Regions from separate parts of the Streptomyces sp. NPDC104096 genome, predicted to be linked through region 3. Evidence: riboswitches for the same ligand, from Rfam matches in the RefSeq annotation. Region 3 holds a riboswitch; each other region holds the start of a gene.

Region 1 (3,266 bases), on a different contig from region 3:
CCGCAGGGAGACGCGCAGCCCGTCCTCCTCGTCGATGCCGAGGCCGTGCCGGAAGGGCAGCACGCCGTACGTCCGCCGCCCGGTGAGGCCGTGCAGCATGTCGAGCCCGGGTTCGAGCAGGGACACGTCGCCCCGGAACTTGTTGACGAGGAACCCGGCGACCAGCTCCTGGTCCTCGGGAGCGAGCAGGGCGACCGTGCCGAAGAAGGAGGCGAAGACACCGCCGCGGTCGATGTCGCCGACGACGAGGACGGGCAGTCGCGCGTTGCGGGCGACGCCCATGTTCACGATGTCGGTCCGGCGCAGGTTGATCTCGGCCGGGCTGCCGGCCCCCTCGCAGATCACCGCGTCGTACGTGCTCCGCAACTCGGCGAGGCAGTCGAGGACGGTGCCCAGCAGCGCCTCCTGCCGCCCGCCGTGCAGCCTGTTCCCGGGGGACGGGCCCGCGACCCCGCCGAAGAACCCGCGCGCGGTCATCTCGCCCACCGGCTTGCCCATGAGGACGACCTGGCTGCTGCGGTCGCCGCCGGGCTTGAGCAGCACGGGGTTCATCAGCGCGGTCGGCTCGACGCGGCAGGCCTGGGCCTGCATCGCCTGGGCCCGCCCGATCTCCGCGCCCTCGCGGGTCACGAACGAGTTGAGGGACATGTTCTGCGCCTTGAAGGGCGCGACCTTGACGCCCTGCCGCACCAGCCACCGGCAGATCCCCGCGGTGACGACGCTCTTGCCGGCGTCGGAGGTGGTGCCGGCGACCAGGAGACCACCGTTCATCAGTCACGTTCCTTCACGAGGAGTCGCGCGGCGGCGCAGACGCCGAGCGCGAGCCAGCCGACGCGCCGGGACAGCCGCACCGCCCGGTCGATGTCCGAGGCACGGACGGCCCGTCCGTGGGCACCGTTGAGCACGGGCCGGTGCTCGACCCGTCCGGCGTAGGAGAGGGTCCCGCCGAGCCGCACGCCGAGGGACCCGGCGAACGAGGCCTCCACGGGACCGGCGTTGGGACTGGGATGCCTGGCGGCGTCGGCCCGCCAGGCCCGTACGGCGCCGCGCGGATCGTCTCCGGCCAGGGCCGCGAGGGCGGCCGTGAGGCGGGCCCCCGGCCAGCCCGCGGCGTCGTCGAGCCGGGCCGAGGCCCATCCGTAGCGGCGGTAGCGGGGCGACTTGTGGCCGACCATGGCGTCGAGGGTGTTCACGGCGCGGAAGCCGATCAGTCCCGGCACCCCGCCGACGGCTCCCCACACCAGCGCGCCGACGACGGCGTCGGAGGTGTTCTCGGCGACCGACTCGACGACCGCCCGCGCTACGCCGTCCGCGTCGAGGGCCTGGGGGTCCCGGCCGCACAGATGCGGCAGCCGGGCGCGGGCGCCCGCGACGTCCCCGGCCTCCAGGGCGCGCCCGATGGCGCGGGCCTCCCGGGCGAGCGAGGTGCCCCCGACGACGGCCCAGGTGGCGGCGGCGGTGAGGGCCACGGAGGCGGCGCCGGAGGTACGTACGGCGCGGGCGGCCACGGCCCCGAGCGCCACGGCGCCGCCGGCGCACACCACGGTGTGCAGCGCGCCCTGGCCACGGTGGTCCCGCCACAACGCCCGTTCCACGGCCGCGGCCGCGCGCCCGAACAGTGCGACCGGGTGCCCGCGGCGTGGATCGCCGAGGAACAGGTCGCCCAGGAGGCCCGCGGTGGCGCCGTACGCGAAGACGCGATCGGCACGCACCGGCTCAGCCGATCGTGGCGGTACCGGGCAGTGACCTGGTGCTGAGACTCAATCGGCAGCCGAGCATGGCGACATGTCCTCACTCAGGGTGTCCACGCCCTGGTTCGACGAGACCGACGGCGAGAGTTCCTGGCTCCCGGGGATTGCTACCCCGGTCACAGTGGCGGGACCGCGCCGGATTCGCACCGGCTTCCTCTTGTGTCGTCGTAGATGGCTCCGGAAGTCCACCACGGGCCCTGAAGGGCCGTCAACCTGCTCTTGACCTGGGACGGAGGAGTGTGTGAAGCCCCACACACGGCGGGCGGCGGGATGGGCGGGCGACGAGTGGGAAGCGCGGCCGACGAGACGGGCGGGCAACGGGAAGCGCGGGCAACGGCAAGGGCGGGAAGAACCCGTGGGTTCTTCCCGCCCTTGGCGAACGGTGTGCCGGATGGCGGCGGGTCAGGCGACGATCAGCCAGATCCCGTAGCCCACCGCGGCCGCGCAGGCCGCGAAGCACGCGTAGGCGCCCGTCACCGCGAGCGCGGCGCCGCCGCCCTGCGCGGAGGCCCGCTCCTGGCGGGAGAGACCCATGATGCCGAGGGTGAACAGGGCCACGAGACCCACGGTGACCACGAGGCTGACGCCGAACACGGAGCCCAGGGCTGCCCAGTCGATGTTCATACCGATGCTTCCTTACTTAACCGGGTGCGCGGGGCTCAGGCGGCGGTCGGCGGGACCGACGCCGTCGCCGGGTCGGCGGTGACCATCGGGGCGGCGGCCGGGGAGGGGATGGTGGCCGTGAGGTTCTCGGTCACCGTGCCGGTGGGGGGCGGGGCCACCATGGCGATCGCCTGGGTCACCACGCCGGCCGGCTCCTCGGAGGCGGTGACGCTGTTGTGGTCGACGGTCTCGCGCCGGGAGACCTTCCAGATCGCGGCGCTGGAGGCGATCAGGAAGACGGCGACGGCCGCGGTGCCCCAGTCGCCCAGGTTCGTCACGGACTCGGCGAGCGCGCCGACCAGGCCGGCGGCCGGCAGGGTCAGGCCCCAGGCGACGAACATGCGGGTCGCGGTGGACCAGCGCACGACTCCGCCCTTGCGGCCGAGGCCCGCGCCCATCACGGAGCCGGAGACGGCGTGCGTGGTGGAGAGGGAGAAGCCGAGGTGGGAGGAGGCCAGGATGACCGTCGCGGCGCTGGTCTGGGCGGCGAAGCCCTGCTGCGGCTGAAGGTCGGTCAGGCCCTTGCCCATCGTGTGGATGATGCGCCAGCCGCCCAGGGAGGTGCCGAGCGCGATGGCGAGACCGGCGGAGAGGATGACCCAGACCGGCGGGTCGGAGTCGGGCGCGATGGCGCCGCCGGCGACCAGGGCGAGGGTGATGATGCCCATCGTCTTCTGCGCGTCGTTGGTGCCGTGGGCCAGGGAGACCAGGCCGGCCGAGGCGATCTGGCCGGTGCGGTAGCCCTTCGCGGCGGCCTTGCTGTCGGCCTTCTTGCCCAGGGTGTAGGAGAAGCGGGTGGCCAGCATCGAGGCGACGCCCGCCACGATCGGGGCCGCGACGGCCGGGATGAGG
Region 2 (3,266 bases), on a different contig from region 3:
GCACCTTCTCGATGTCTTCCGCGAAGGGGCTGTTCGCCTGCTCGCGGGCCAGGCGCTGAAGCTCCCGCTGGGTGTTCACCTGTAGCTGTGACTGGACCACAGCGAGTTGCCGGGCACGGTCGAAGGCCAGGTCCGCCTCCTCGATGCGCAGCTTGGTCAGATAGAGGTCCCGCTCCAGGGAGCGTCGGTGTGCCGTGGTCGCCTCCTGGGCGCGGGTGCCGGCGAGGATGCGGTCCCGCTCCAGGGTGTGTTCATGTGCGATCCGGGCGTCCTGTTCGTGGCGCGCGGCCATTTCCTGGTCCCGGTGCAGTGCGCGCTCGTAGGCGGTGTCCGCCTCCTGCCTCCGGTCCTCCCTGAGCGCGCGGTCCCTGGCGAGGAGATTCTTGTGAGAACGTCGCGCCTCTTTCTCGCGTACTTCGGCGAGGAATTCCTGTTGTTCCTGGAACGATCCGTCGCGCTTGCTCTTGTACCAGTTCAACACGTGGCCGGCGGCCTGCCCCAGGGCGAGAACACCCAGGACACCGGCGGATATGGGATCCATTTCGGCCTCACCCGCCGATCTCGGTGCTCAAGGGGCCACCCCGGAATGGTTGCAGTACCAGCAGGGCTCGTCGGTCTGGGAGGAGATCCAACGCGACTGTCCGAGGCCTCCGCAGTGAGGGCAGTCCCCGGCGCCGAAGTGGACCTGGGAGGCGTGGGGGTCCTGGTGGTCGTGGGGGTCGTACGGCGTGTGCTCGTAGGGGGAGGCCTGCGCCGGGTGGAAGCCGTCGCCCTGCGCCGGCGGATCGCCGGTGGGGGAGGGCGCGAGGTCGGAGGGTTGATCGAGGCCGTCGAGGGACGTGGGATCGTGCTGCGGGAGATCGAAATGCGTCGGATCGAGGAATGAGGAAAAATCCCCCATGCCGCCCCCAAGGGGAATAGATCTTCAAGCGGACTCGTACGATATACCCGTGCAAGTCCTCGGGGGAATACGGCTCGAATGTTCGACCGCCGAAAATAGGCGACGGATTTATCTTCCGTCACATTGATTACCGGAAGAAATCCAGAGGGCCCGGGGCATCGGCCTGGGCTGCCGCGTCTGTGAACGCCTCGCCGTCCGACTGTCCCCGGCGGGGCGTACCGCCGCTCGGCCGGCCCCTGTGGATCGACCGGAACACCAGCACCTCCGCTCCCTGCCCCGTGACCGATCGCACGATCTGACCGTACGACGGACTTGATAGCCTCAGCGGGCCAGTCGAGCCACACCCGAGGCCAGGGAATCCGGTGCGAATCCGGAACTGACGCGCAGCGGTGAGGGGGACGGGCGGGGCACGACGCCACTGGGAGACCGGGAAGGCGCCCCGACCGGACGAACCCGAGTCCGAAGACCTGCTGGCACCTTCGCGCCCCCGCGCGGAGGGACGTCCGTAGGCCAGGCTCCGCGTACGAGCCCCGACCCCAGAGGCTTGCCCGTGCTCCGTACCCCCGCACTTCTCCGCACCCCGGCGCTCCTCCTCGCGTCCGCGCTGCTGCTCACCGCCTGCGGCTCCGCCGGCGACGACGCGAAAGCCGAGAAGACCTCCGCCGCCGGCTACCCGGTGACCCTCGACAACTGCGGCCACCAGGTCACCCTGAAGGCGGCGCCGAAGCGAGCCGTCTCCCTCAACCAGGGCACCACCGAGATCCTGCTCTCCCTCGGTCTCGCCGACCGCATGGCCGGTACGGCGACCTGGACCGACCCGGTCATGAAGGACCTGGCGAAGGCCGACGCGTCCGTGCCGCGCCTCGCCGACAACAACCCCTCCTTCGAGAAGGTCCTGGACGCCGAACCCGACTTCGTGACCGCCTCGTTCGTCTCCACCCTCGGCAAGGGCGGGGTCGCCACCCGCGAGCAGTTCGAGAAGCTGGGCGTGCCCACGTACGTCTCGCCGTCCGACTGCTCGGCGGGCAAGGACAACGGCAGCGGCGGTGACGGATCGCGCAGCGAACCGCTCACCCTCGACGCCGTCCACGGGGAGATCCGCGACCTGGCACGCGCGTTCGGCGTCGAGGAGCGCGGCGAGAAGCTCGTCGCCTCGCTCGGACAGCGGGTGAGCACGGCCACCGCCGGACTGCACGCCTCGGACGTCTCCCTCATGTACTGGTTCGCCAACTCCCAGTCGCCCTACCTCGCGGGCTGCTGCGGCGCGCCCGGCGTCATCACCCGCGCGGTCGGCGCGAAGAACGCCTTCGCCGACACCCACGACGAATGGCCCCAGATCAACTGGGAGACGGTCGCCGACCGCGACCCCGACGTCATCGTGATCGGCGACCTGACCCGCAAGCAGCAGACCGCCGAGACCGCCGCGGCCAAGATCCGCTTCCTGGAGTCCAACCCCGCCACCCGCAGTCTGACCGCCGTGAAGAAGAAGCGGTACGTCCTGCTGAGCGGGCAGGCGATGAACCCGACCATCCGCACGATCGAGGGGATCGAGCAGGTCGCAGCCGGTCTGCGTGCCTTCGGGTTCGCCAGGTGAGGGCCCGCTCCCTGCTGTTGACGGGCGGAGGACTGATCGCGCTGCTCGTGTCGATCGCCGTGGCCGTGACGATCGGCCCCGCCGACATCTCCACCGGCGACGTCTGGGCGTCCGTCGCGGCCCATCTCGGCCTCGGCGAAGGCACGTCGACGCCGCTGCGCGACGGCATCGTATGGAACCTGCGGATGCCGCGCACCCTGCTGGCCGCCGTGTGCGGAGCGGGACTCGCCGTGTGCGGCGCGGTCATGCAGTCGCTGCTGCGCAACCCCCTCGCCGACCCCTTCGTGCTCGGGGTCTCCTCCGGCGCGTCCACCGGAGCGGTCGCCGTGGTCGTGCTCGGCGTGGGCGGGGGAGCGGTGTCCCTGTCGGCCGGCGCCTTCCTCGGCGCGCTGCTCTCCTTCGCCCTGGTGCTCCTGCTCAGCCACACCCTCGGCCCCAGCGCCGACCGGGTGGTGCTGTCCGGGGTCGCGGCCATGCAGCTGTTCTCCGCGCTGACCTCCTTCGTCGTCCTCACCTCGGCGGACGCCGAGACCACCCGGGGCGTGCTCTTCTGGCTGCTCGGCTCGCTCACGGGCGCCGACTGGGGACAGGTGCTGCTCTGCACCGTCGTCCTGGCAGTGATCCTCGTCGTCTGCCTCGGGCACGCCCGTACGCTGGACGCGTTCGCCTTCGGCGACGAGGCCGCCGCCGGACTCGGAGTCCGCGTCGCCCGCACCCGCCTGGTCCTGCTCTGCGCGACCGCGCTGCTCATCGCCGCCCTGGTCAGCTGCG
Region 3 (3,266 bases):
GTTCCCGCAGGGCCGCCCAGCGCTCCGGCCAGGTGAGCTCGACGTCGTAGTGGTCGGGGTGCAGTACGCCCCGGGCGGTACGGGTCTTCTCCCAGGCCGGCAGCGGGCCGTTGCGCTCGGCGAGGTCGGCGGAGGCCTCGTACGCGGCGAGCATGATCCGCTCGGCGAGACGGGTGGACAGCCGCCTGGCCTCCGGGGAGTCGAAGGGCAGGCGCAGCTTGAAGAAGACGTCCTGGAGACCCATCGCGCCGAGGCCGACGGGACGCCACTTCGCGTTGGAGCGGCCCGCCTGCTCGGTGGGGTAGAAGTTGATGTCCACCACGCGGTCGAGGAAGGTCACGGCGGTGCGGACGGTCTCGTCCAGCCGCTCCCAGTCGATGTCACCGTCGACGACGAAGGCGCCGAGGTTGACCGAGCCCAGGTTGCAGACCGCCGTCTCGCCGTCGTTCGTGACCTCCAGGATCTCCGTGCAGAGGTTGGAGGAGTGGACGACGTGCCCCGGCTCGGCCGTCTGGTTGGCGGTGCGGTTGGCGGCGTCCTTGAAGGTCATCCAGCCGTTGCCGGTCTGCGCGAGGGTGCGCATCATGCGGCCGTACAGATCGCGGGCGGGGATCGTCCTCTTCGCCAGGCCCGCCGCCTCCGCCGCGCGGTAGGCCGCGTCGAACTCCTCGCCCCACAGGTCGACCAGCTCGGGCACGTCGGAGGGGGAGAACAGGGACCACTGCGCGTCGGCGTTCACGCGGCGCATGAACTCGTCCGGGATCCAGTGCGCGAGGTTGAGGTTGTGCGTGCGGCGGGCGTCCTCGCCGGTGTTGTCGCGCAGCTCCAGGAACTCCTCGATGTCGGAGTGCCAGGTCTCCAGGTAGACCGCGGCCGCGCCCTTGCGCCGGCCGCCCTGGTTCACCGCGGCGACCGAGGCGTCGAGGGTCTTGAGGAACGGGACGATGCCGTTGGAGTGCCCGTTGGTGCCGCGGATCAGCGAACCGCGCGAACGGATCCGGGAGTACGACAGACCGATGCCGCCGGCGTGCTTGGAGAGCCGGGCGACCTGGTGGTAGCGGTCGTAGAGGGAGTCCAGCTCGTCCAGCGGGGAGTCGAGGAGGTAGCAGGACGACATCTGGGGGTGCCGCGTACCGGAGTTGAAGAGCGTGGGGGAGGAGGGGAGGTAGTCCAGACGGCTCATCAGCCGGTAGAGCGCGGCGACCTCGTCCACCGAGCGGACGGTGTCGTCCTCGGCGAGGCCGGCGGCGACCCGCAGCATGAAGTGCTGGGGCGTCTCGATCACCTGACGGGTGATCGGGTGCCTGAGCAGATAGCGGCTGTGCAGCGTGCGCAGGCCGAAGTAGCCGAACCGGTCGTCGCCCTCGGTGTCGACGAGCGCGTCGAGCCGGGCGGCGTGGATCCGGGTGAACTCCGCCGTGCGGTCGGCGATGAGGCCTTCCCGGTGTCCGACGGCGACGGACTCGGTGAACGTCGTCACGCCCTGCGAGGCGGCTTCCGCGGCGATGCTGATGGTCAACAGCCGGGCGGCCAGCCGCGAGTAGGCGGGATCGTCGGAGATGAGCCCGGCGGCCGCCTCCGTGGCCAGCTCGCGCAGCTCCGTCTCGTCCGCCCGCGCGGACCGGCCGCGCAGCGCGGCGGCGGCGACCCGGCCGGGGTCGGCGTCGGGGAGGTCGGAGGTCAGCTCGGTCAGGGTCCGCAGCAGCGCGGCACCGGGACCGTCGGTCTCCCTCGCCGGGGTGGCTGAAGCCGGATCGGCTGGCGCGATGGTCACTTGGGGCTCTCCCTCGCTCGGCAGGGGGCCTCGCGGAGGGCAGGGGGCGGCACACGAGCGCACGGGGCGTCGCGTCCACCGGTCCATTCCGCGAGACCCGGACGTCAAGGCACCCGGACCGGACGGCCGGGCGCGCGGTCGGCAGGTCCTCGGACTGGACGCGTGGATGCCCGCCGTGGGGCGGACAAGCACAGGTACACCGTTGCGGGACAGTTCCGGATTCGCACCGGATTCCCCTGCGGCGACAGCGAGCATGAGCATACATCTTGTGCCGGGCTGCGGTGCCACCCCCAGATGTTGTGTCACATCGACTTCGGAGCGTGTCAGTCGGACTCTCCGCGGACGGCGGCCGGAGGCCCGGACGCAGGCGCGGGCGGGCTCCTCGCGGGCCGCGGACGGGCCCGTGACGGGGCTTCCCCCGGGCACCGGCCGGGGACGCGAAGGGGCGGCGGGGCCTTGTCGCCCCGCCGCCCCTCGCCCCGCCGGTGAACCCGGCGGAGGGTGGTTCAGCGTCCTGCGCCGGTGCCGGCGCGCAGCTCTCGACGCGCCGGCGTCAGTGCGCCGATCCGGCCGTGGCAGGCGGCAGTTCCGCCTGTACGCCCGGGTCGCCGGCGTCCGCCGTGTAGTCCTGCGGGCTGGTCTCGTCGACGCCCTCGGGAGCCTTGGCGGCCTTCAGGACGAAGGTGAGGACCACCGTGACGGCCACGTTGAGCACGAACGCCGTCAGACCGATGTAGCCGATCTCGCCGATGCCGGGGATCTCCTTCGAGCTGCCGCCGAAGTGCTTCTGGGTCGGTGAGGCCACCCCGTACGCGGCGAGCGTGCCGTACACCATGCCCACGGCCCAGCCCGCCAGCAGCGCCCAGCGGTGGAACCAGCGGGTGAACAGGCCGCCGACCAGGGCCGGGAAGGTCTGCAGGATCCAGATGCCGCCGAGCAGCTGGAAGTTGATCGCGACCGTCTTGTCCATGGTGAGGACGAAGACCAGGGCACCCACCTTCACCAGCAGCGACACCAGCTTGGAGACCTGGGTCTCCTGCTTCGGGGTCGCGTCGGGCCTGATGAAGTCCTTGTAGATGTTGCGGGTGAAGAGGTTCGCGGCCGCGATCGACATGATGGCCGCGGGGACCAGGGCGCCGATGCCGATGGCGGCGAACGCCACGCCCGCGAACCAGTCCGGGAACATGTTCTCGAAGAGCTGGGGGATCGCCAGCTGGCCGTTGGTCACCTTCACCCCGGCCGCGATCGCCATGAAGCCGAGCAGGGCGAGCAGGCCCAGCATCAGCGAGTACAGCGGGAGGATCGTGGTGTTGCGGCGGATCACGTCGCGACTGCGACTGGACAGGGTCGCCGTGATCGAGTGCGGGTACATGAACAGCGCGAGCGCCGAACCGAGCGCCAGGGTGGCGTACGTCCACTGACCCGCCTCGGGGGGTACGAGCCCGCCCGCACCGGCCGCCGTGTACTTGTCTCCGGCCGCCTTGAAGATCTC

Evidence for each region. Region 3 has a riboswitch for cobalamin ahead of ACZ60B_RS05410 (ribonucleoside-diphosphate reductase subunit alpha). Riboswitches for the same ligand answer to the same signal wherever they lie in the genome.
Region 1: it holds a riboswitch for cobalamin, as region 3 does, so the genes downstream of both, ACZ60B_RS36555 (cobalamin biosynthesis protein) here and ACZ60B_RS05410 (ribonucleoside-diphosphate reductase subunit alpha) in region 3, are expected to answer to the same signal.
Region 2: it holds a riboswitch for cobalamin, as region 3 does, so the genes downstream of both, ACZ60B_RS21250 (ABC transporter substrate-binding protein) here and ACZ60B_RS05410 (ribonucleoside-diphosphate reductase subunit alpha) in region 3, are expected to answer to the same signal.

The regions. Positions count from the first base shown of each region.
Region 1 is NZ_JBVJMD010000061.1:26,537-29,802, forward strand. It holds gene ACZ60B_RS36550 (cobyric acid synthase) at 1-771, opposite strand, end outside; gene ACZ60B_RS36555 (cobalamin biosynthesis protein) at 771-1,712, opposite strand; cobalamin riboswitch at 1,814-1,959, opposite strand; gene ACZ60B_RS36560 (hypothetical protein) at 2,154-2,375, opposite strand; gene ACZ60B_RS36565 (inorganic phosphate transporter) at 2,411-3,266, opposite strand, start outside.
Region 2 is NZ_JBVJMD010000020.1:24,427-27,692, reverse strand. It holds gene ACZ60B_RS21265 (hypothetical protein) at 1-541, opposite strand, end outside; gene ACZ60B_RS21260 (hypothetical protein) at 569-901, opposite strand; partial or broken gene ACZ60B_RS21255 (short-chain fatty acyl-CoA regulator family protein) at 1,050-1,200, shown strand; cobalamin riboswitch at 1,215-1,390, shown strand; gene ACZ60B_RS21250 (ABC transporter substrate-binding protein) at 1,452-2,495, shown strand; gene ACZ60B_RS21245 (FecCD family ABC transporter permease) at 2,492-3,266, shown strand, end outside.
Region 3 is NZ_JBVJMD010000003.1:208,653-211,918, forward strand. It holds gene ACZ60B_RS05410 (ribonucleoside-diphosphate reductase subunit alpha) at 1-1,774, opposite strand, end outside; cobalamin riboswitch at 1,898-2,041, opposite strand; gene mctP (monocarboxylate uptake permease MctP) at 2,328-3,266, opposite strand, start outside.